DNA from 3 places in the Serratia sp. C2(1) genome. Region 2 is predicted to be linked to each of the others. Evidence: predicted binding sites of a transcription regulator. Region 2 holds the regulator's gene; each other region holds the start of a gene.

The links. Region 2 encodes PurR, which represses purine synthesis genes. Its sites were predicted from a motif close to CANGCAAACGTTTGCNTG; they were not measured.
Region 1: tusA (sulfurtransferase TusA) is a predicted target of PurR. The motif match lies at 4,859-4,876, and genes of this name have one in related genera.
Region 3: carA (glutamine-hydrolyzing carbamoyl-phosphate synthase small subunit) is a predicted target of PurR. The motif match lies at 4,333-4,350, and genes of this name have one in related genera.

Annotation. Positions count from the first base shown of each region.
Region 1 covers NZ_JAZFBA010000005.1:242,413-249,514, reverse strand. Annotated here, with positions in the region: gene V2S86_RS22355 (serralysin family metalloprotease) at 1-1,460, opposite strand, end outside; gene V2S86_RS22350 (zinc/cadmium/mercury/lead-transporting ATPase) at 2,154-4,469, shown strand; gene tusA (sulfurtransferase TusA) at 4,526-4,771, opposite strand; gene V2S86_RS22340 (7-cyano-7-deazaguanine/7-aminomethyl-7-deazaguanine transporter) at 4,992-5,657, shown strand; gene V2S86_RS22335 (GNAT family N-acetyltransferase) at 5,700-6,134, shown strand; gene V2S86_RS22330 (DcrB family lipoprotein) at 6,215-6,778, shown strand; gene glpC (anaerobic glycerol-3-phosphate dehydrogenase subunit GlpC) at 6,827-7,102, opposite strand, start outside.
Region 2 covers NZ_JAZFBA010000001.1:1,870,919-1,878,020, forward strand. Annotated here, with positions in the region: gene idi (isopentenyl-diphosphate Delta-isomerase) at 1-424, opposite strand, end outside; gene gloA (lactoylglutathione lyase) at 748-1,155, shown strand; gene rnt (ribonuclease T) at 1,235-1,915, shown strand; gene V2S86_RS08685 (Grx4 family monothiol glutaredoxin) at 1,987-2,331, opposite strand; gene V2S86_RS08690 (C40 family peptidase) at 2,746-3,564, shown strand; gene cydH (cytochrome bd-I oxidase subunit CydH) at 3,780-3,869, opposite strand; gene purR (HTH-type transcriptional repressor PurR) at 4,193-5,218, shown strand; gene punR (DNA-binding transcriptional activator PunR) at 5,199-6,161, opposite strand; gene punC (purine nucleoside transporter PunC) at 6,285-7,102, shown strand, end outside.
Region 3 covers NZ_JAZFBA010000002.1:357,921-365,022, reverse strand. Annotated here, with positions in the region: gene carB (carbamoyl-phosphate synthase large subunit) at 1-2,804, opposite strand, end outside; gene carA (glutamine-hydrolyzing carbamoyl-phosphate synthase small subunit) at 2,961-4,109, opposite strand; gene dapB (4-hydroxy-tetrahydrodipicolinate reductase) at 4,581-5,402, opposite strand; gene V2S86_RS17265 (glycosyltransferase) at 5,665-6,924, opposite strand; gene V2S86_RS17260 (TauD/TfdA dioxygenase family protein) at 6,948-7,102, opposite strand, start outside.

The sequences.
Region 1 (7,102 bases), on a different contig from region 2:
ACGATAAAGTCAGTGGCAACGTCCGCCTGCCCGACAATTTTCACCAGGAAGTCCGGTGTCTGATGCCCGCCAATGTTCAGCGCCAAATCGCTGACGTTGCTCGAGCTATCGTAGGTCAACAATGCCTCACCCGCCGCACCGCTGAAATGATCGACGAAGTGGATCGCATCGCCGCCCTGCGCTCCTTGATTAAAGAACGACAGGTCAATTTTATCGGTACCTTTCTGGAAATCGCGGATCCAGTCAGAAGCGCCCGGCTTGGAATCGCTGACGGCGGCGAAAACAAAGGTATCTTTGCCGACGCCACCCCACAGTTCATCGGCACCTGCGCCACCGAACAGGATGTCGTTGCCCGCCCCGCCCTTCAACACGTTGTTGGCCGCATTACCGACGATCACGTCGTTGCCTGAACCGCCAATGGCGTTCTCAATGGTGACGCCCGCCGCGATCGACACATTGCCTTTCAGCCCGCCTACGTCCGAGAAAGATTTCTCGTTCAGATTGATACGCTGATTGGCGGTATAGCCGGAGAAATCGAAGGTATCATTGCCGCCCGCATCCCAGGCCGCAAAGATCACTTTCTGCGCGTTGCCGGCGGTGCTGAGGAAATCGCGGCCGGTATTGGAGTTGAAGCCATACACTGTGTCGCCGGTGCGGGTGGACAGGTTAGCGCCATACAGGTGCTGAATGGCGGAAATGTCATCCAGCAACGGCGCCGCGGCATAGTGGCCGCCGTTGTCGCCGCCGGTATTGGTTTCACTCCAGTAGCTCATCAGGCTGAACTCGCGAGTGTCTTCGGCATAGCTGGCGTCGTTGTAGGTTGGGTTGCCTTCCCCGGCGTTGTAATCGCCCGGGTGGCTCAAGCCCAGCGCGTGGCCAATTTCATGAGTGAACGTCTGGCGACCGTAATCTTCGCTTGCCGGATGTTGAACATTGGACTGATTGACGTTGTACCAGGTTTGGCCGCCCAGATTCTGCCCCTGATAAATCGTGTTCGGCAGGAAAGCGTAAGCCTGAGTATCGTAATCGTAATGGCCGGGGCGATCCTGGCTGTAATTGCCGAAAGTGATATTGGCCTTCTGGTTGGCGGCAACTTCGGTGAAGGTAATATTCGCCACGTCAGACCAGGATTGCAGCGACAGTTTAGCCTGCTGCTGCTGTTCGGCGCTGAACTTGCTCAGCCCGGTATCGCCGGCGACGTTGGTAGATGAGAATTTATAATCGGGGAAAGAGAAAGTTAATTTAACCGGTTGACCAAAAACCTTATAACCGTTCCAGGTTTGGTTCTCGCGGGTAATAAACAGCCCAGCTTGTTCGGTAGAAAATGAGTCCTTGCCATTAACCTGAATCCCGTTGCCACGCTCGTGGTAATGCAACAGATCCTCTACAGCATTATAGCCGGATCCGGTAGCGGCGAGGCTGGACTCAGTAACTTCAATTGCCTTTTTAGTAGATTGCATTGGTTCGATTCCACTCATTAGCTGATTGTTATCAATCAGACAGATAGACATAACCTGCCAGAAAGCCGCGATGGACGAACCACCGGCTTACGGGAAGGGGTTTATGCGCCGTTACCGGCAGTGTGTTAGATAGAATTAATGCATAGATATCAGTAAATAATATTACCAACAGAAATGGTAATCGATTCCAATTATAGGCACGGACTCAAAACTGAACATAAAATAATCAACTATATATTTCAATAACGAAAGATATTTATGCTGCTTTTTGATCTTATTTACAAATCAAAGGCAACCAATACCCGATAAGTTGGTTACAAACTTCAATAAAAATGCGACCTGCAGACACAAGCGGATCATGCTGGCTGTTTTGAACAAAAGAGTTAAATTTAACTAAACAGTTATAGATTAATAACTCTTTATTATTAGTCGGCGGGATTTTTTAGTTCGCTTGGAAATAACATCTTCTTATATCGACTAACGACCTGAGGGTGCATTGTCGAAAAACACCTTCTTGCATCGCCAATATATTAATATTTGCATTATTATCCTGCTATCAAACGCTTTTTATCGTTCGCCCCCTCTCCGCATGACAGTTAGCAATAATTCTCATCCCGGCGCTTGACTCTGGAGTTGACTCCAGGGTGTAGAGTCGGCGCAATGAACATCATTAACTGCCCGGAGGGGGACGTTATGCATACCCATCAAAACCATAATCATCAGGAACATAACCCTGCAGAAGGTACCTGCGGCTGCAATCACAGCCACGGTAAAACCCAACACGGTTGCAGCAGCGAGCAAAAAAACCTGGCCGTTGAAACCGATCACGCTCACCCGCACGATCATGGCGCCAGCTGTTGCAGCACGGACGATCATGAGGATCAGGATGAGGAAAGCGACAGGCTGGCTGCCGCCCCTCCTTCCGGTAGCCGGCGTTACAGTTGGAAAGTCACCGGCATGGACTGCCCAAGCTGCGCCAAAAAAATAGAGAACGCCGTGACGGGCATTCCCGGTGTAGAAAACGCTCGCGTACTGTTCGCCACTGAAAAACTGGTGGTCGACGCCCAATCCGATCTCAGTCTGCGCATCCAGGATGCGGTGCAACAGGCCGGCTTTACCCTGCTCGGCATCCAGGCAACCAAAGCCGAGTCGCCCAAGGCATCACACCTGAAGGAGTTTGGCCCGCTGCTGCTGCTCACCGCACTGATGGTGGTCAGTTGGGCACTCGATAAGGTCAACCCTGAGCTGGGGCGCATTGCGTTTATCGCCACCACGCTGGTCGGTCTGGCGCCGGTCGCGACCAAGGCGCTACGGCTGATCCGCTCCGGTACGCCGTTTGCCATTGAAACGCTGATGAGCGTGGCGGCAATAGGCGCGCTGTTTATCGGCGCCACCGCCGAGGCGGCTATGGTGTTGCTGCTGTTTATGGTTGGCGAACTCTTGGAATCCTACGCCGCCAACCGCGCTCGCCGTGGCGTGAAGGCGCTGATGGAACTGGTGCCGGAAGATGCTTTGCTGGTCCGGGGCTCGGAGCGCAAACGCGTACCGGTCTCCGATCTGCGCCCCGGCGATGTGATTGAAATTGCCCCCGGCGGCCGCCTGCCGGCCGATGCCGAACTGCTCAATCCGTTCGCCAGTTTTGACGAAAGCGCCCTGACCGGCGAATCGGTGCCGGTCGAACGCCTGCAGGGCCAGAAAGTGGCGGCGGGCAGCCTGTCGGTCGATCAGGCCGCGCAAATGAAGGTGATTTCCGAACCGGGCAAAAACGCCATCGACCGCATTCTGCAACTGATTGAAGAGGCCGAAGAGCGCCGCGCACCTATCGAACGTTTTCTTGACCGGTTCAGCAGTTACTACACGCCAGCGATTATGCTGCTGGCCGTTGCGGTGATCCTGGTGCCGCCGCTGCTGCTGTCACAGCCCTGGGATATCTGGATTTACCGCGGCCTGACCCTGCTGCTGATCGGTTGTCCTTGTGCGCTGGTCATATCTACTCCGGCAGCGATTACTTCCGGGCTGGCGGCGGCCACTCGACGCGGCGCCCTGATTAAAGGCGGTGCAGCGCTGGAACAGCTGGGCCAGGTACAAACCATCGCTTTCGATAAGACCGGCACGTTGACGGAAGGTAAACCCAGGATCACGGATGTGCTGCCGAGCAACGGCTTCAGCGAGCGGCAGTTGCTGACCCTGGCGGCGGCGGTAGAAACCGGCTCCCACCATCCACTGGCGCAGGCAATTATCAAACGGGCCGAGCAGTATGGCACCCCTCTGCCACCGGCTCAGAGCCGTCGCGCTCTGGCAGGGGTCGGGGTGGAGGGCAAGGTTGACGGCAAAACCTTGTTGATCAGCGCACCTGCCAAACTGGCGGCAGGCCAGCTCGACGCACAGTTGCAAAACCAGGTGGAAAAGCTGGAAAACGCAGGGAAAACGGTGGTGGTGGTGTTGGAAGACGGCGTGGCGATCGGCCTGCTGGCGCTGCGTGATACGCTGCGCAGCGACGCCAAACAGGCCATTGCCGAACTGAATGCCCTGGGGATCCACGGGGTGATGCTGACCGGGGATAACCCGCGGGCGGCGGCGGCGATTGCCGCTGAACTGGGGATCGATTACCGTGCCGGGCTGCTGCCGGAGGATAAAGTGAAGGCGGTGATCGGACTGAGTGAACTGCGCCCGACGGCGATGATCGGTGACGGCATCAACGATGCGCCGGCGATGAAAGCCTCAAGCATCGGTATCGCCATGGGCAGCGGCACCGACGTGGCGCTGGAAACCGCGGACGCGGCGCTGACCCATAACCGGCTGGTCGGTGTGGCGGAGATGATCCGCATCTCGCGCGCCACGCACGCCAATATTCGGCAAAACATCACCATTGCGCTGGGGCTGAAAGGGGTATTCCTGATCACCACCCTGCTGGGGATGACCGGGTTGTGGCTGGCAGTGCTGGCGGACTCGGGCGCTACCGCGCTGGTCACCGCAAACGCCCTGCGCTTGTTGAAGAAACGCAACTAGACAACGGCATACCTCAGGGGCGAATCAAGTCGCCCCTGAGGTGCAACTCACCTCGCTCAGACGCCCTTGCGTAACAGGTAGCGGTACGGTGCCTTGTCGGTTTCCTGCGCCACCAACGTGTGCTCCATAAAGCGGCAGAAGCCCGGAATATCGCGGGTGGTGGCCGGATCATCGGCAATAATCAGCAGGGTTTGACCGTCATCCATATGGCGTACGGTCTTGCGCACCATCATCACCGGTTCCGGACAGCGCAGCCCCAGCGCATCAAGCGTCTGGTCTGCCTGGGCAAATAAGTCAGTCATGCAATTTTTCTCGATCAAAAGCGATCGGCGAACACCCGCCGCATCTCATTGGCGCCTAGTTTACGCCGGTAGTTTTTCTGCGCAAGATGCGTTAACGTTTGCGTTAAATTTAACCATTGCATTGGTTGCGCAAACGCGTATCATGCCGCCGCGCAGCGCATTTTGCTGTTGCGACAAGAAACTCTGGGTTCCCTCACCCCACGACTAAAAAGGCTACAACATGTATTCGTTTACCGCTCAGCAGCGCCTCACCGCGTTGGTCTGGCTATCGCTGTTCCATATTGTCATCATTACCTCCAGTAACTACCTGGTGCAGTTGCCGATTACCGTTTTCGGCTTCCATACCACCTGGGGAGCCTTTACCTTTCCGTTCATCTTCCTGGCAACCGATCTGACGGTGCGTATTTTCGGCGCCCCGCTGGCGCGGCGTATCATTCTTTCGGTAATGGTCCCGGCGCTGTTCATCTCGTACGTGATTTCTACCGTAACCTATCAGGGCGAATGGCAGGGCTTTGCCGCGTTGGGCAGCTTTAACCTGTTTGTGGCGCGTATCGCCATCGCCAGCTTTATGGCTTACGTGCTCGGTCAGATCCTCGACGTACACGTTTTCAACCGCCTGCGCCAACGCAGTGCCTGGTGGGTTGCTCCTGCCGCGGCAATGTTCCTCGGCAATATCAGCGATACTCTGTCGTTCTTCTTTATTGCGTTCTATAAGAGCAGCGATGCCTTTATGGCCAATAACTGGGTAGAGATCGCCCTGGTGGATTACAGCTTCAAGGTTTTGATCTGCCTGCTGTTCTTCCTGCCGATGTATGGCGTACTGCTGAATATGCTGCTTAAGCGCATTGCCGTCCGCCGCAATGACGGCGGCCTGCAAGCGAACTGACCCGTGTTATCATTGGCGGCCTGCATCCTACGGAGGCCGCCAATGACAGTCATGACCCGCCACGCCACCCTCAAAGAAATCCACGCCCTGTACCGGCAAATCCCCGAATTCGGTGGCCTGCATAGCCTGGCCGATTTACAGCGACGCATCGGGCCGTCCGCCTGTCACCTGCTGCTCGCAGAAATTGACGGCCAACCCGCCGGTTTCAAACTGGGCTATCAGACGCAAGAGAAGGTATTTTACAGCTGGCTGGGCGGCGTGCTGCCGGCGTTTCGCCGCCACGGCGTGGCGCAGGCCTTATTGGCTGAACAGGAGCGCTGGGCACAGGCTCAGGGCTATCGCCAGGTGAGGGTGAAAACACGCAATCAGTTCCAGGCGATGCTGATGATGCTCATCGGCAATCACTATCAGATTGTTCAGCTGGAAAAGAAAGGCGAAGTGGCTGATTATCGGCTATTACTTGAAAAAACCTTGTGACAACATCTGCCTTGCATTTCAACGTGGAATAGGTTGCGATACGGCAGTAAAAACCTACCTGAAAGGAAGAAGGAAGCCCAATGCGTAAAGTAGCAAAATTGATGGGTATCAGCCTGTTAGTGCTTGGCCTGGCGGCCTGTGACGGCGACACCAAAGACACCAAGGCGCCGGCGGACGGTACTGCGGCCAGCGCACCGGCTGGGCAACAGGTGAGTTTACTGGACGGTAAACTGGCGTTCACCCTGCCGGTCGGCATGGCGGACCAGAGCGGTAAGCTGGGCAACCAGGCGAACAACATGCACGTTTACGCCGACAGCACCGGCCAGCGCGCAGTGATCGTGATCCTCGGCGACAAGACCGCCGACAACCTGGAAACGCTGGCCAAGCGTCTGGAAGACACCCAGCGCTCGCGTGACGCCAATCTGCAGGTGATTACCAACAAAGCCATCGAGGTTAACGGCGTCCCTCTGCGCCAATTGGACAGCATCATCACCAGCGGCGGCGAGAAAGCCTACTCTTCGATCCTGATCGGCACACTGGATAACAATATGCTGACCATTCAGGTAACGCTGCCGGCGGATAACCAGCAGCAGGCGCAAAGTGAAGCCGAAGGCATCATCAACACCTTGAAACTGAAGCCGTAATCCCAAGGGGCCGGCACGCCGGCCCCCGTTTCGCCACCTCATTACCGATTACGCCAATGCCTGCGCCAGCAGGGTGATCGGATGTTCGCAACGCTTGCTGGTCGACATCTCGATTTGCCACTTGCAGGTTTCGCAGTCGGTCACCACCAGATCCACACCGCTTTCCTCTATCTGGCGAAACAACGACGCGCCGATCCCCTGCGAAGTCGCATAGTTCTCCGATTTAAACCCGTAGGTGCCGGCAATGCCGCAACACTGCGAATCCAGCACGACCAGCTCCAGCCCCGGAATTTGCCGCAACAGCTCCAGCGTATAGGCGGTCCA
Region 2 (7,102 bases):
GCTGAATATCCATCCACAGCCAGCTATGGGCTTCTGCAGGATCCCCCTGAGGTTGTCCATCAAATAATCCCACATAAATATGATCGAACTCGTGTTCAATTAAGTCGCCCGGCACCTCTGACCGATAAATGAAGCTGGAGACCTGCTGCAACTCGCTGCTGAACCCCATCTCCTCCTGCAACCGACGCTGCGCCGCTGCTGCCGTCGCCTCTCCCCAACGCGGGTGGCCACAGCAGCTGTTGGTCCATAACCCACCCGAATGATATTTACTGAAAGCTCGCTGTTGCAGCAGTAAACGGCCCAGGCTATCGAAGATAAAAATTGAAAACGCCCGATGCAACAGCCCCTGCTGATGTATCCGCGTTTTTGTTTGCGAACCGATGGAATTATCATCGGCATCAACCAGAATCAGCATTTCATCCATTAATGGCCTCCTTCGGCAAGGGCGATAACTTCGTACCGATAAGAAATCTAACCAGACCCAAATTTATCAATTGACGCGATTCAACCCTGACTTGCTTTCAGGCCACGCACTCCCTTGAGGTGGTTATAGTACTTATTTCCCTGATTCTAACGACAGCAGACTGTGCGTTTATCATCAGCATAGTCGATGCAACAGTGACAATGTCACCATTATCCTCATACCTTAGCCGCGTCGATACATTGAAATCCCTTATACGGCAACGCTATACTGGATTGGCTTCAATCCATTCGCCGTTGATGACGGCACACCCAATCAGAGGAATTATGCGCTTACTCCATACCATGATCCGCGTCGGTGACCTGCAACGCTCCATCGACTTCTATACCAAGGTATTAGGCATGCGCCTGCTGCGCACCAGCGAGAACCCTGAATACAAATACTCGTTGGCCTTTGTCGGTTATACCGATGAAAGCGAAGGCGCAGTGATTGAGCTGACCTATAACTGGGGCACCGACAGCTACGAGATGGGCACCGCGTTCGGCCATCTGGCGTTGGGCGTCGACGATGTGGCTGCCACCTGCGACAGCATTCGTAACGCCGGCGGTAAAGTGAGCCGTGAAGCAGGTCCGGTCAAAGGCGGCACCACGATTATCGCCTTTGTCGAAGATCCGGACGGCTACAAGATCGAACTGATCGAGAACAAACATGCCGGTCAGGGTCTCGGCCACTGAGAACGATAAGGGGCGCTTTCGGCGCCCTTCTTGTTATGCCTGCGATAACCGCCTGCAACCGGGCGTAAAATTTGCCATAATGCGCGCTGTATTCGATGAAGATAAGAAACTGATGGCCGAAAAAAGTGATCTTAACGCCCTGAGTGGTCGTTTTCGTGGGTTTTATCCCGTAGTGATAGATATAGAAACCGCCGGATTTAATGCCAAAACCGACGCGCTGCTGGAGATTGCCGCCGTTACGCTAAAAATGGACGAAGAAGGCTGGTTGCAGCAGGATGAAACCCTGCACTTTCACGTTGAGCCTTTTGAAGGCGCCAACCTGCAACCCGAAGCGCTGGCATTCAACGGTATCGATCCGCATAACCCGCTGCGCGGCGCAGTCAGTGAATACGATGCATTGCACACCATTTTTAAAGCGGTGCGTAAAGGCATCAAGGATCGCGGCTGTAACCGGGCCATTATCGTGGCGCACAACGCCAACTTTGATCACAGCTTTCTGATGGCCGCAGCAGAGCGCGCAAGCCTGAAGCGCAACCCTTTCCACCCGTTCGCCACCTTTGACACCGCAGCGCTGAGCGGGCTGGTGTTGGGGCAAACCGTATTGGCCAAAGCCTGTATTGCCGCCGATATTCCGTTCGACAGCACCCAGGCGCATTCGGCCCTGTATGACACCGAACAAACCGCTCAACTGTTCTGCGAGCTGGTTAACCGCTGGAAACGCCTTGGCGGATGGCCGCTGGCCATCGGTAATATCGACTAAGCTACAAATAAATCGGGCGGCCCAGTTTGCACTGGCGCCGCCCGATCTCTTCTTGCAATAAACCCGGGCCGTTATGGCTGCTGGTCTTCTTGCTCTTTATACTTCTCTGCCGTTTCTTTGATCAGCTGCTGCAGTTCGCCGCGCTGATACATTTCAATAATGATATCGCAGCCGCCGACCAGCTCACCGTCTACCCACAACTGCGGGAAAGTCGGCCAGTTGGCATATTTCGGCAACTCGGAACGGATATCCGGGTTCTGCAGAATATCAACGTAGGCAAAGCGTTCGCCACAGGCAGACAGCGCCTGTACCGCTTGCGCAGAGAAACCGCAGTTTGGCAGTTTCGGTGAACCTTTCATGTACAGCAGAATAGGGTTTTCACCGATCTGCTGTTGAATTTTTTCAATCGTCGTCATTTATTGCTTCCTCAAGCCACATCTCATGGCTACAACATGCATCACACTGGCTATTGTAGCGGCTGGAACAGTCGCAAGAAAACGCCATCTTTTGCAAGGGCATTCCCCCGTTGCCAATCGCGTCTCACCGGCAAGGCCATTCCGGTTAAAACATACGCTCAGAATAACATTTTTAATCCGACCATTTCACTAATATATTTTTCCGCCGTTCAGTGCCCTTTAATAATTCCGCCAGCGGCAAAAGGTGATTTTTTATACATCAATGGATTGATTTTTCAGCAAAAAAAAAGCCGTTAACGTTTTCTCACAATATGGATTATCATTTATGAGTTCTTCGCTGTTTTATATGGCGAAATTGGGGAATACTGTCATTCTTTCGATATCTGTTCCGGGGCCAAGGTTGGTAACGTCGACATGCGTTTAATTCTTACGCTTTTTGTGCTGTTGTTTACACAGCTATTCTTAAATCTGGCGCACGCTGCGCCACAGGCACGTGTTGCCGCCGAGCAGCGCAAGAGCCACGTTAATGAAGCTCGGCCGGATGACCGCAAGAAAAAGAAAGCGGCAAAGACCAGCAAAAAAGTGAAAGTTACTGCACCGCAAAAAACTACCAAGGTTTCCAAAGCCAAAACAGAAAAAACCGCTAAAAAGATCGTTAGCGCCAAATCGAAACACTCAACCCAGAAAATAGCCAAAATCAAAGTAACCCCACCTAAAAAGGGCTACAAAAAAGGCTATGGCCGCCATCGGGAAGCCGGTATGGCCACCGCCAAATTGGTACGTGACGATAAGCCACTGAAACTCAGCCCGGCGCACAAAAAGCGCTATCAGCACGCCAAGCAAACCGCCATGGCCAAGCTGATGGATCAAATGGGCAAACCTTATCGCTGGGGCGGGACTTCGCCAAGAACCGGTTTCGACTGCAGCGGCCTGATTTATTACGCCTATAAAGACGTCGTGAAAATCAAGATGCCGCGCACCGCCAACGAGATGTATCACCTGCGCGACGCAGCGCCGATCAAGAAAAACGAGCTGGAAAGCGGTGACCTGGTGTTCTTCCGCATCAACAACCGCGGCGTGGCCGATCATGTCGGCGTCTATCTGGGCAACGGCAAATTCATTCAGTCACCGCGTACGGGCGAGGAAATCCGTATCAGCCAACTGGACAACGACTACTGGCAAAACCACTACATTGGCGCACGCCGTGTGGTAACGCCGAAAACCATTCGATAATATCCCCCGCGGCTGGTACTCCCCCGGCCGCACTCCACGCAAGCTACGGCAATCGTTCTGTCCTTCGGTGCTTTCGCCGCGCTCTGACAACGCGTTAGCCAACCGCATGAAAAATTTCCAGGCATGGGTGTAGTTGGGTGCTTGTGAAAAAATATGACGTAATGGCAGGAAACGCGAACAGGCGCAGCAGGCTGCGCCTGTATTACAACCGGGGATCAGTTCAACGCCGCAGTGAAGCTAAAAGCGATAATAACGGCCAGCGCGCACACAGTAGTGAACAGTGACATTTTCAGATCGGTATCCATTACAACTCCTTTTCAGACGGGTTTTCCCAAGGATAAAAGGCACACAATTAATGCGTCAAACCATTTTCCCACAGTTAGGCAATAAAATCTTGTTATCATTTCCCGGTTTATAATACTGATTACCTCTTCCACTTTGGCTCAATATGGGACAAAATTCGCAGTTCACAACTGCGTACCGGCAAAATGCCCCTCCTGACCAAGCGCTGACGACTTCAACACACTAAAAACTCAGTTTCGCTTATTTGGAAGAAGGATCTACGCAGGCAAACGATTAACATCACACTTACATGCTGCAACATGTGAGCTCAGGAGTCATTCTTTACATGGCAACGATTAAAGATGTGGCCAAACGCGCTGGCGTTTCCACCACCACCGTTTCGCACGTCATCAATAAGACTCGTTTCGTCGCCGAAGAGACCAAAGCGGCCGTTGGGGCCGCGATCAAAGAGCTGCACTATTCTCCCAGCGCCGTGGCGCGCAGCCTGAAGGTCAATCACACCAAATCTATTGGTCTGCTGGCCACCTCCAGCGAAGCGCCCTATTTCGCCGAAGTGATCGAGGCGGTGGAAAACAGCTGCTACAGCAAAGGCTATACGCTGATCCTGTGCAATTCGCACAACAACCTGGACAAGCAACGCGCTTATCTGGCGATGCTGGCGCAAAAACGCGTCGATGGCCTGCTGGTGATGTGCTCTGAATACCCGGATCAATTGCTGGGGATGCTGGAAGATTACCGTAACATCCCGATGGTGGTCATGGACTGGGGCGCAGCACGCGGCGATTTTACCGATACCATTATCGACAACGCCTTCGAAGGCGGTTATCTGGCCGGCCGCTATCTGATCGAGCGCGGGCACCGCGATATTGGCGCCATTCCGGGCCAATTGGCGCGCAATACCGGCGGCGGCCGCCATCAGGGCTTTTTGAAAGCCATGGAAGAAGCCAATATCGAGGTGCGCGACGAGTGGATTGTTCAGGGCGACTTCGAACCGGAATCCGGCTACAAGGCCATGCATCAGATATTGTCGCAGAAACAACGTCCAACGGCGGTATTCTGCGGCGGCGACATTATGGCGATGGGCGCTATCTGCGCCGCCGATGAGCTGGGGCTGCGCGTACCGCAGGATATTTCAGTTATCGGCTACGATAACGTGCGCAACGCGCGCTATTTCACCCCGGCGCTGACGACGATCCATCAGCCCAAAGAGCGTTTGGGCGAGATGGCGTTCACCATGCTGCTGGATCGCATCATCAGCAAGCGTGAAGAGTCGCAGGTCATTGAAGTGCATCCTAAGCTGGTTGAACGCCGCTCGGTCGCCGACGGCCCCTTCATCGATTACCGCCGCTAGTCACACCGTCGCCGGGAGCCTGGGCGGTTTCCGGCGTCACTTCGCTCAGCCATTCCTGATTCAAGGTTTCACTGTCCCCCAGGTAGTCCAGCAGCCAGGCCATCGCCGGCGATGGGGTATTCTGCTGCCAGGTCAGGCAGCAGGGGCTGGCGGGAAATGGCTGTTGCAGTTGCAGCGCCACCAACTCACCGCGCTGCACCAACGGCAGCACCTGATGCGCAGGCATCATGCCGACGCACAAACCGGCGCACAAGCAATCCACCGCAGATGCCCAATCCGGCACCACCAACCGCCGCTGGTTATCCAGCGTCCAGGTAACCCGTTTGGGCAGATTGCGCGAGGTATCCTCCAGACACAGGGAAGGGAAAGGCCGGAGCTGATCATCGTTCAGCAGGCCATCCAACGCCGCCAATGGATGCTGCGGGCCGGCGACACACAACCAGCGCATATCGCCCATGTCACGAAAGGCAAAACCGCCGCCGACAGGCACCGCTCGCGTAGCGCCGATCGCCATATCGGCGCGGCCGTCCACCAACGCATCCCACACGCCGTTAAATACTTCCGGCTGGATCAGCAACTCAACATCGGGGAAATGACGATAAAAATCCAATACCAGCCGGCGGCTGCGCTGCGGCTTGACGATGATATCCACCGCAATTTTCAATTGGCCGCGCCAACCATTGGCCACCTGCTGGCACTGCCTGCGAGTGTCGAGCATTTTTTTGATGACACCACGCGCCTCCTGAATAAACAGCACGCCGGCCGGTGTCAGTTCTACATCACGATGACGCCGCTCAAATAGCGGCACCGCCAACCATTGCTCCAGTTGCCGCACGGTATAGCTCACTGCCGAAGGCACCCGGTGCAGTTCCTGCGCCGCCGCACTGAAGCTGCCGGTGCGAGCGACCGCGTCCACTACATCAAGAGAATATTCAGACCACATGGTTTTGCCTTCAATTTTTTTAACAGCACTTCGCAAATATTACCGTTTCACAAGCAGAGATCCAGCCGGATACACTTGCCGGCGCTAAAAACCTGCGACAATAAAATATTAATGAGAAATACCATGCGAAATTCCTTTGGTTTTATGTTCTATCTTGCCGGCCTGAGCATGCTGGGTTACCTGGCCACCGACATGTATCTGCCCGCTTTTGGCGTCATGCAGCAAGATCTGCAAATTTCCGCCGGCGCAATCAGCGCCAGCCTGAGCATTTTCCTGGCCGGTTTTGCCTTTGCTCAACTGCTCTGGGGGCCGCTCTCCGATAATTTGGGCCGTAAACCCGTGCTGCTGATTGGCCTGGCGTTGTTTGCCCTGGGCTGCCTCGGCATGCTGTGGGTGCAGAATGCCGTCCAGTTGTGGTCATTGCGCTTTATTCAGGCAATCGGTGTGTGCTCAGCCGCCGTCACCTGGCAGGCGTTGGTCATTGACCGCTACCGTGAAGGCAAGGCCAATCGCGTATTCGCCACCATTATGCCGCTGGTCGCACTTTCACCTGCGCTGGCACCCTTGGTAGGCGCCTGGTTGCTGAACCACCTGGGATGGCGGGCAATTTTCGCCGTTCTACTGGGTATCACCGTCATTTTGCTGCTACCGACGCTGTTGCTGAAGGAAAGCGCCAAAAGCGCGCCATCTGCCCAGCCCAAAAGCACCCTGAGCTTCTTCCAACTGCTGAAATCGCCGGTATTCAGCGGGAACGTCACCATCTTTGCCGCCTGCTCTGCCGGTTTTTTTGCCTGGCTGACCGGCTCGCCGTTTATTCTTGGCGATATGGGTTACAGCCCCAATGATATTGGCCTGAGCTATGTCCCACAGACGCTGGCATTCTTGTTAGGCGGTTACGGTTGCCGTACGGCGTTAAATCGCATTAATGGCAACACCCTGCT
Region 3 (7,102 bases), on a different contig from region 2:
CTGCCGAGCATGGCCTTGGAGAAGGCTTCCGCGAAGGTCCGGCCAACCCCCATCACTTCCCCGGTAGAACGCATTTCCGGCCCCAAAATCGGGTCGACGCCAGGGAACTTGTTGAACGGCAGCACCACTTCTTTCACTGAATAGTAAGGCGGGATAACTTCTTCCGTTACGCCCTGCTCGGCCAGCGTTTTGCCCGCCATGACCCGGGCGGCTACCTTCGCCAGCGGCACGCCGGTGGCTTTGGAAACGAACGGCACGGTACGCGCGGCGCGCGGGTTGACTTCGATCAGGTAGACTTCGTTGTTCTTCACCGCGAACTGTACGTTCATCAGACCGCGCACCTGCAATTCGAACGCCAGTTTCTCAACCTGTTGGCGCATCACGTCCTGAATCTCTTTGCTCAGGGTGTAGGCCGGCAGTGAGCAGGCGGAGTCACCGGAGTGCACGCCCGCCTGTTCGATATGCTCCATGATGCCGCCAATCAGCACGCGCTCACCGTCGCAAATGGCATCGACGTCCACTTCTACCGCATCATCCAGGAAGCGGTCCAGCAGCACTGGCGCATCGTTGGATACGCTGACGGCGTTCTGGAAGTAACGGCGCAGGTCGATTTCGTCGTAAACGATCTCCATCGCACGGCCGCCCAGCACGTAGGAAGGGCGTACCACCAGCGGGTAACCGATGCCGGCCGCTTTCTCTACCGCCTGTTCGATGGTGGCAACGGTGGCATTGGCCGGCTGTTTCAGGCCCAGACGGTGTACCGCCTGCTGGAAACGCTCACGGTCTTCGGCACGGTCAATCGCATCCGGGCTGGTGCCGATAATCGGCACGCCCGCAGCTTCCAGCTCACGCGCCAGTTTCAGCGGAGTCTGGCCGCCGTACTGCACGATCACGCCTTTCGGCTTCTCGATGCGCACGATTTCCAGCACGTCTTCCAGCGTCACCGGCTCGAAATACAGGCGGTCGGACGTGTCGTAGTCGGTGGAGACGGTTTCCGGGTTGCAGTTGACCATGATGGTCTCGTAACCGTCTTCACGCAGCGCCAACGAGGCGTGCACGCAGCAGTAGTCGAACTCGATGCCCTGGCCGATACGGTTCGGGCCACCGCCCAGCACCATCACTTTCGGACGGTCGTTGGTCGGGTTGGACTCGCACTCTTCTTCATAAGTGGAGTACATGTAGGCGGTGTCGGTGGCGAATTCCGCCGCACAGGTATCCACACGCTTGTAAACCGGGTGCAGGCCATAACCGTGGCGCAGCTTGCGGATTTCGCTCTCGGCTACGCCGGCCAACGTGGCCAGGCGCGCATCGGCGAAGCCTTTACGCTTCAGGGTACGCAGGAATTCCTGGGTCAGGCCGTTGATGCCGGATTCGGCAACCTGCTCTTCCAGGCGCACCAGTTCTTCAATCTGCACCAGGAACCAGCGGTCGACGTTGGTCAGGTTAAACACGCCGTCTACCGACATGCCGGCACGGAACGCGTCCGCGATGTACCAGATACGGTCACAACCGGCATCTTTCAGTTCGCGACGGATTTTGGTCAGCGCTTCCGGATCGTCCAGGCTCACTTTCGGGTCGAAGCCGGTGGCGCCCACTTCCAGACCGCGCAGCGCTTTCTGCAGCGACTCTTGCTGAGTGCGGCCAATCGCCATCACTTCGCCGACGGATTTCATTTGGGTGGTCAGGCGGTCGTTGGCGCCGGCAAATTTCTCGAAGTTAAAGCGAGGAATTTTGGTCACCACGTAGTCGATGGACGGCTCAAACGACGCCGGCGTGCGGCCGCCGGTGATGTCGTTCATCAGTTCGTCGAGGGTATAACCCACAGCCAGCTTGGCGGCGATTTTGGCAATCGGGAAGCCGGTGGCTTTTGAGGCCAGCGCAGAAGAACGGGACACGCGCGGGTTCATTTCGATGACGATCAGGCGACCGTTTTTCGGGTTAACCGAGAACTGCACGTTGGAACCGCCGGTTTCCACGCCGATTTCACGCAGCACCGCCATCGAGGCGTTACGCATGATTTGGTATTCTTTGTCGGTCAGCGTTTGCGCCGGTGCTACGGTGATGGAGTCACCGGTATGGATGCCCATGGCGTCGAAGTTTTCGATAGAGCAGACGATGATGCAGTTATCGTTCTTATCGCGCACCACCTCCATTTCGTACTCTTTCCAGCCGATCAGCGATTCGTCGATCAACAGCTCTTTGGTTGGCGACAGATCCAGGCCGCGCTCGCAGATCTCTTCGAACTCTTCGCGGTTGTAAGCGATGCCGCCACCGGTGCCGCCCATGGTAAAGGAAGGACGGATGATGCACGGGAAGCCAACGTCGGCGGCAACCGCCAGCGCTTCTTCCATATTATGTGCGATACCGGAACGCGCAGTATCCAGACCGATTTTCTTCATCGCCACGTCAAAACGGCGGCGGTCTTCGGCTTTATCGATAGCATCGGCCGTGGCGCCAATCATGGTCACGCCGAATTCGGCCAGCACGCCCTGACGCTCCAGCTCCAGCGCACAGTTCAGCGCGGTCTGGCCCCCCATGGTCGGCAATACCGCATCCGGGCGCTCTTTTTCGATGATTTTACGCACCACTTCCCAGTGGATCGGCTCGATGTAGGTCGCATCGGCCATTTCCGGGTCGGTCATGATGGTGGCCGGGTTGGAGTTCACCAGAATGACCCGGTAACCCTCTTCGCGCAGCGCTTTACACGCCTGGGCACCCGAATAGTCGAACTCACACGCCTGGCCGATGACAATCGGGCCAGCGCCGAGGATCAGGATGCTTTTTATGTCTGTACGTTTTGGCACTTTTTTGCTCCTCGAACCCGTTTACTCTCTGCTGCGCTCGGTGATGCTTCGTCAAAACCGGCTCAAAATGCTCATTTACTGAGTGTAAACTCTGCTTTTTCGCCTATTTTTTCCTTGCCTGACCTTCGCTCGCGACGAGACTAAACATGTTCTTGATTATTTGGCGTTAGAACGGTAAGTCTCGATCAGTTCGATAAAGTGGTCGAACAGCGGCGCGGCGTCGTGCGGGCCCGGGCTGGCTTCCGGGTGGCCCTGGAAGCTGAACGCCGCTTTGTCGGTGCGGTGAATGCCCTGCACCGTATGGTCGAACAGCGATTTGTGCGTTACGCGCAGTTCGGCCGGCAGGTTATTTTCGTCAACCGCAAAACCGTGGTTCTGTGCGGTGATCATCACGCAGTCGTTATCCAGATCTTTCACCGGATGGTTGCCGCCGTGGTGGCCCAGCTTCATCTTCACGGTTTTCGCACCGCTGGCCAGCGCCAGCAACTGGTGGCCGAGGCAGATGCCGAACACCGGAATGTCGGTTTCCAGGAACTGTTTGATGGCGGTGATGGCGTAATCGCAAGGCTCAGGGTCGCCCGGGCCGTTGGACAGGAAAATGCCGTCCGGATTCATCTTCAATACTTCATCTGCCGGGGTCTGCGCCGGCACGACCGTCAGGCGGCAGCCGCGATCCACCAACATGCGCAGGATGTTGCGCTTGGCGCCGTAGTCGTAAGCCACCACGTGGAACGGCAGCTCGGAGGCCGGCTTGGCTTCCGGCAGGTCGCCTTCAAGCGTCCAGCTACCCTGCTGCCAGCTGTAGGCTTCTTTGGTGGTCACTTCTTTCGCCAGGTCCATGCCTTTCAACCCCGGGAAACCCTGCGCCTTGGCCAGCGCCAGCGCGGCGTCCGGCGAGTCGGCGGCGATGATGCAGCCGTTCTGTGCGCCTTTCTCGCGCAGCAGGCGGGTCAGCTTGCGGGTATCGATATCGGCAATCGCCACGATGTTGTGACGCTTCAGGTATTCAGACAGGCCTTCTTCGCTGCGGTAGTTGCTGGCAATCAAAGGGAGATCACGAATGACGAGGCCTTGGGCGTGTACCGCGGAGGATTCTGCGTCGGAAGCATTGGTGCCGACATTGCCGATATGAGGATAAGTAAGAGTAACGATCTGGCGAGAGTAGGAAGGATCAGTGAGGATTTCTTGATAGCCGGTCATCGACGTATTGAAGACCACTTCCCCCACTGCCGTACCCTCTGCCCCGATGGCCCGACCGTGGAATTGGGTTCCGTCTTCCAGAACCAATAGCGCTGACTTAATCAAAACACCCTCCGAGGAATAATCAATCACAATATTTGCATATTAATTCAGATATCGCGATCTAAATCAATGCAAAAACCGCCCTCAAGGCCAATTTTTGGCAAATTGGGCGCATTTTAATGATGAGTGCTCCGCTTGTCTACCCAAAGCGCCATTTTTTCTCTTATTTTTGCACTTCTCAACGTTTAATAGGGTCAGCAGCCATAAAAACCCAGCTAAACTCGGGTGAGTAAACGGTTGCGAGGAAGAATGACGAAAAAGTGCGTTTCCAAAGGCTCATTCCTGATTGAAAAACATCGAAAAGAGAAATTTTTGACGAAAAAATGCAAGAAAACCATAAAAAAAAAAGCATCACAGCAATATATCAAACCAAACCAATCATTTTTAATGTTAAAAAAAAGGACAATAAAATTATTGTCCGTTAATCATAGTATTATGATCAATACAACCACATCACGATGGTATTCAAATTGATTATAACTGGTCCAGACCGAGCACGTCGCGCATATCAAACAGGCCTTTATCGTGACTATGCAGCCAAGATGCCGCCCGAACCGCACCACTGGCAAAAGTCATGCGACTGGAGGCTTTATGGGTGATTTCCACCCGCTCTCCGATGTCGGCAAACATGGCGGTATGCTCCCCGACGATATCGCCGGCGCGAATGGTGGCAAAACCTATGCTCTTGGGATCGCGCTCGCCGGTATACCCTTCGCGCGCATAGACGGCGCACTCTTTCAAGTCACGCCCCAGCGCACCGGCAATCGCCTCGCCCATGGCCAACGCAGTGCCCGAAGGAGCATCCACTTTATGGCGGTGGTGCGCTTCAACAATCTCAATGTCGGTGTAGTCGCCCATCACCTGAGCGGCTTTTTCCAACAGTTTCAGCACCAGGTTGACACCCACGCTGAAATTGGCGGCGAACACGATGCCAATCTGTTGCGCGGCGGCGCGGATGGCCGCTTTGCCTGCATCGTCAAAACCGGTGGTGCCGATCACCACCGCCTTGTTATGTTCGACGCAGAAAGCCAGGTACGCCAGCGTGCTTTCCGGGCGGGTGAAGTCGATCAGAATATCGAAGTCATCGACCACCTTTTCCAGGCTGTCGCTGACGGTAACGCCCAGCGCGCCCACGCCCGCCAGTTCACCGGCATCGGTGCCGATCAGGCTTGAACCCGGACGCGACACCGCAGCCCCCAGCACAACGCCCTGCGTCTGATGTACCGCCTGGATCAGTTGGCGCCCCATGCGGCCGCCGGAACCCGCAATCGCAATGCGGATTTGTGAATCAGTCATGCTTGCTCTCTTCTTGATTAGACGCCTACTCCATAGGCTATAGGTTTAGGGTAACTGCCCCACAGGATCACCGCCAGAAGATTCATTTCATAATTAGAAAATTATGATATCCCCCGCTTTTCATCAGTAATGTTGTCAATGGGTTAACAACCGGTCAAATAAAACCCGTTTTTCAATTGTACATAATCATGCAAATTTGATGAGAAAAAACCGCATAAAAAAGGCGCCGCAGAGGGCACCCAAAGGAACTCGATGACGGCTTTCAGCCGGTCAAGGCTGCCACCTCTTCGGCAATCGCCGCCAATGCATCATGGCGGGCATAGTCGGCCTGTACCAACGCCGCGCGCTGCCGATAAATCGGCTGCGACAGGATCTGCTGCACGGCCTGCCGCAGTTGCGCTTCATCCGGCTCGCTGGTCTGCAGGTTAATGCCGCAGCCCGCAGCCACCACCCGAGAGGCCGCCTCGAGCTTATCTTCACCGGTACCGGCGACAATCAAGGGCACGCCATGATCCAGCGCGTAGTTGATCGAGCCATAACCGCCATTGGTGATCAACAGCGCCGCCTGCGGCAGCCAGTGCTCGAAAGAGATAAACTCCCGTACTCTGGCGTTGTCCGGCCGTTGCGCCGGCACTCCGTCAACCGAGCGACCGCCGGTGGTCGCCAGCACCCGCACCGGTAATTCCGCCAACGCTGTTAGCGTCGGAACAATCAACTGGTGCAGATCGACATTCGCCAACGTACCCTGCGTCACGATAACCAACGGCCGAGGATCCGCTTCATCCCACTCTCCCCCGTCTTGCGGTGCCGCCGCGGCACCGCGCAACGGGCCGATAAATCGCACGCCTGCCGGCAGATCCTCGCGCGGATACTCCAGCGCCGGGGTAGCCAGTTGCAAAAAGCGATCGCAGCCACCTATCAACGCATCCGTGAACGGCTGTTGCAACGGCCCGCCACCAGATTGCACCATTGCGGTATTGAAACTCTGCTGTACCTCATCGAGCAACACGCGGGTGGCTTCATCCACCAGCTGTTCACGTCGCAGTTCATGCGGCAACAGCGCCGGGGGAATGCGCGGCCCGTAGAAGATGGAATCGCGTGAAGAATACGCCAACGGCGTCACGCCAATACCTATCACCGGCAGACGATCAGTTGCCTGCAACAGCGGCAATACCCCGTAAAAGCAGTTTTCCACCATCAGCAGATCGGTCGCCTCGGCGGCTATCGCCGCCCTCAGTTGCCGGTCCAGCAACGGGATCGGCGCGGCGAAGAAATCTTTCAGCGCCAACGCCATCTGCGCATTGCCCGGCGGCAGCGCGGCGCGTTCGGGAAAATGCCGCTCCAGATAGCGATAATCGAAATCCACCTGCGCATCGAAGGGCACAAACTGCGCCCCCGCCGCTTCGGCACGTTCGCGGAACAGCGCACCGGTCATCACCCGTACCCGGTGGCCCTGCGCAATCAGGTAGCGGGCAATCCCCAGCATCGGGTAAACGTGCCCTGGGGTGGCGACGGCCGCCATCAGTATCCTTGCCATATGTTCCGTTATGCCTCTGCGTTGGCCGGCTTCAGCGCCAGGTTGGCGCACACCGGGTTGCTCTGAATATGCACGCGCTGCAGATGACGAGCGGAGCGGGCGGTGAAACCTTCACGTCCGTGCAGCAGCGAGAAGTTATCCGCCACCACCACATCGCCCTGCT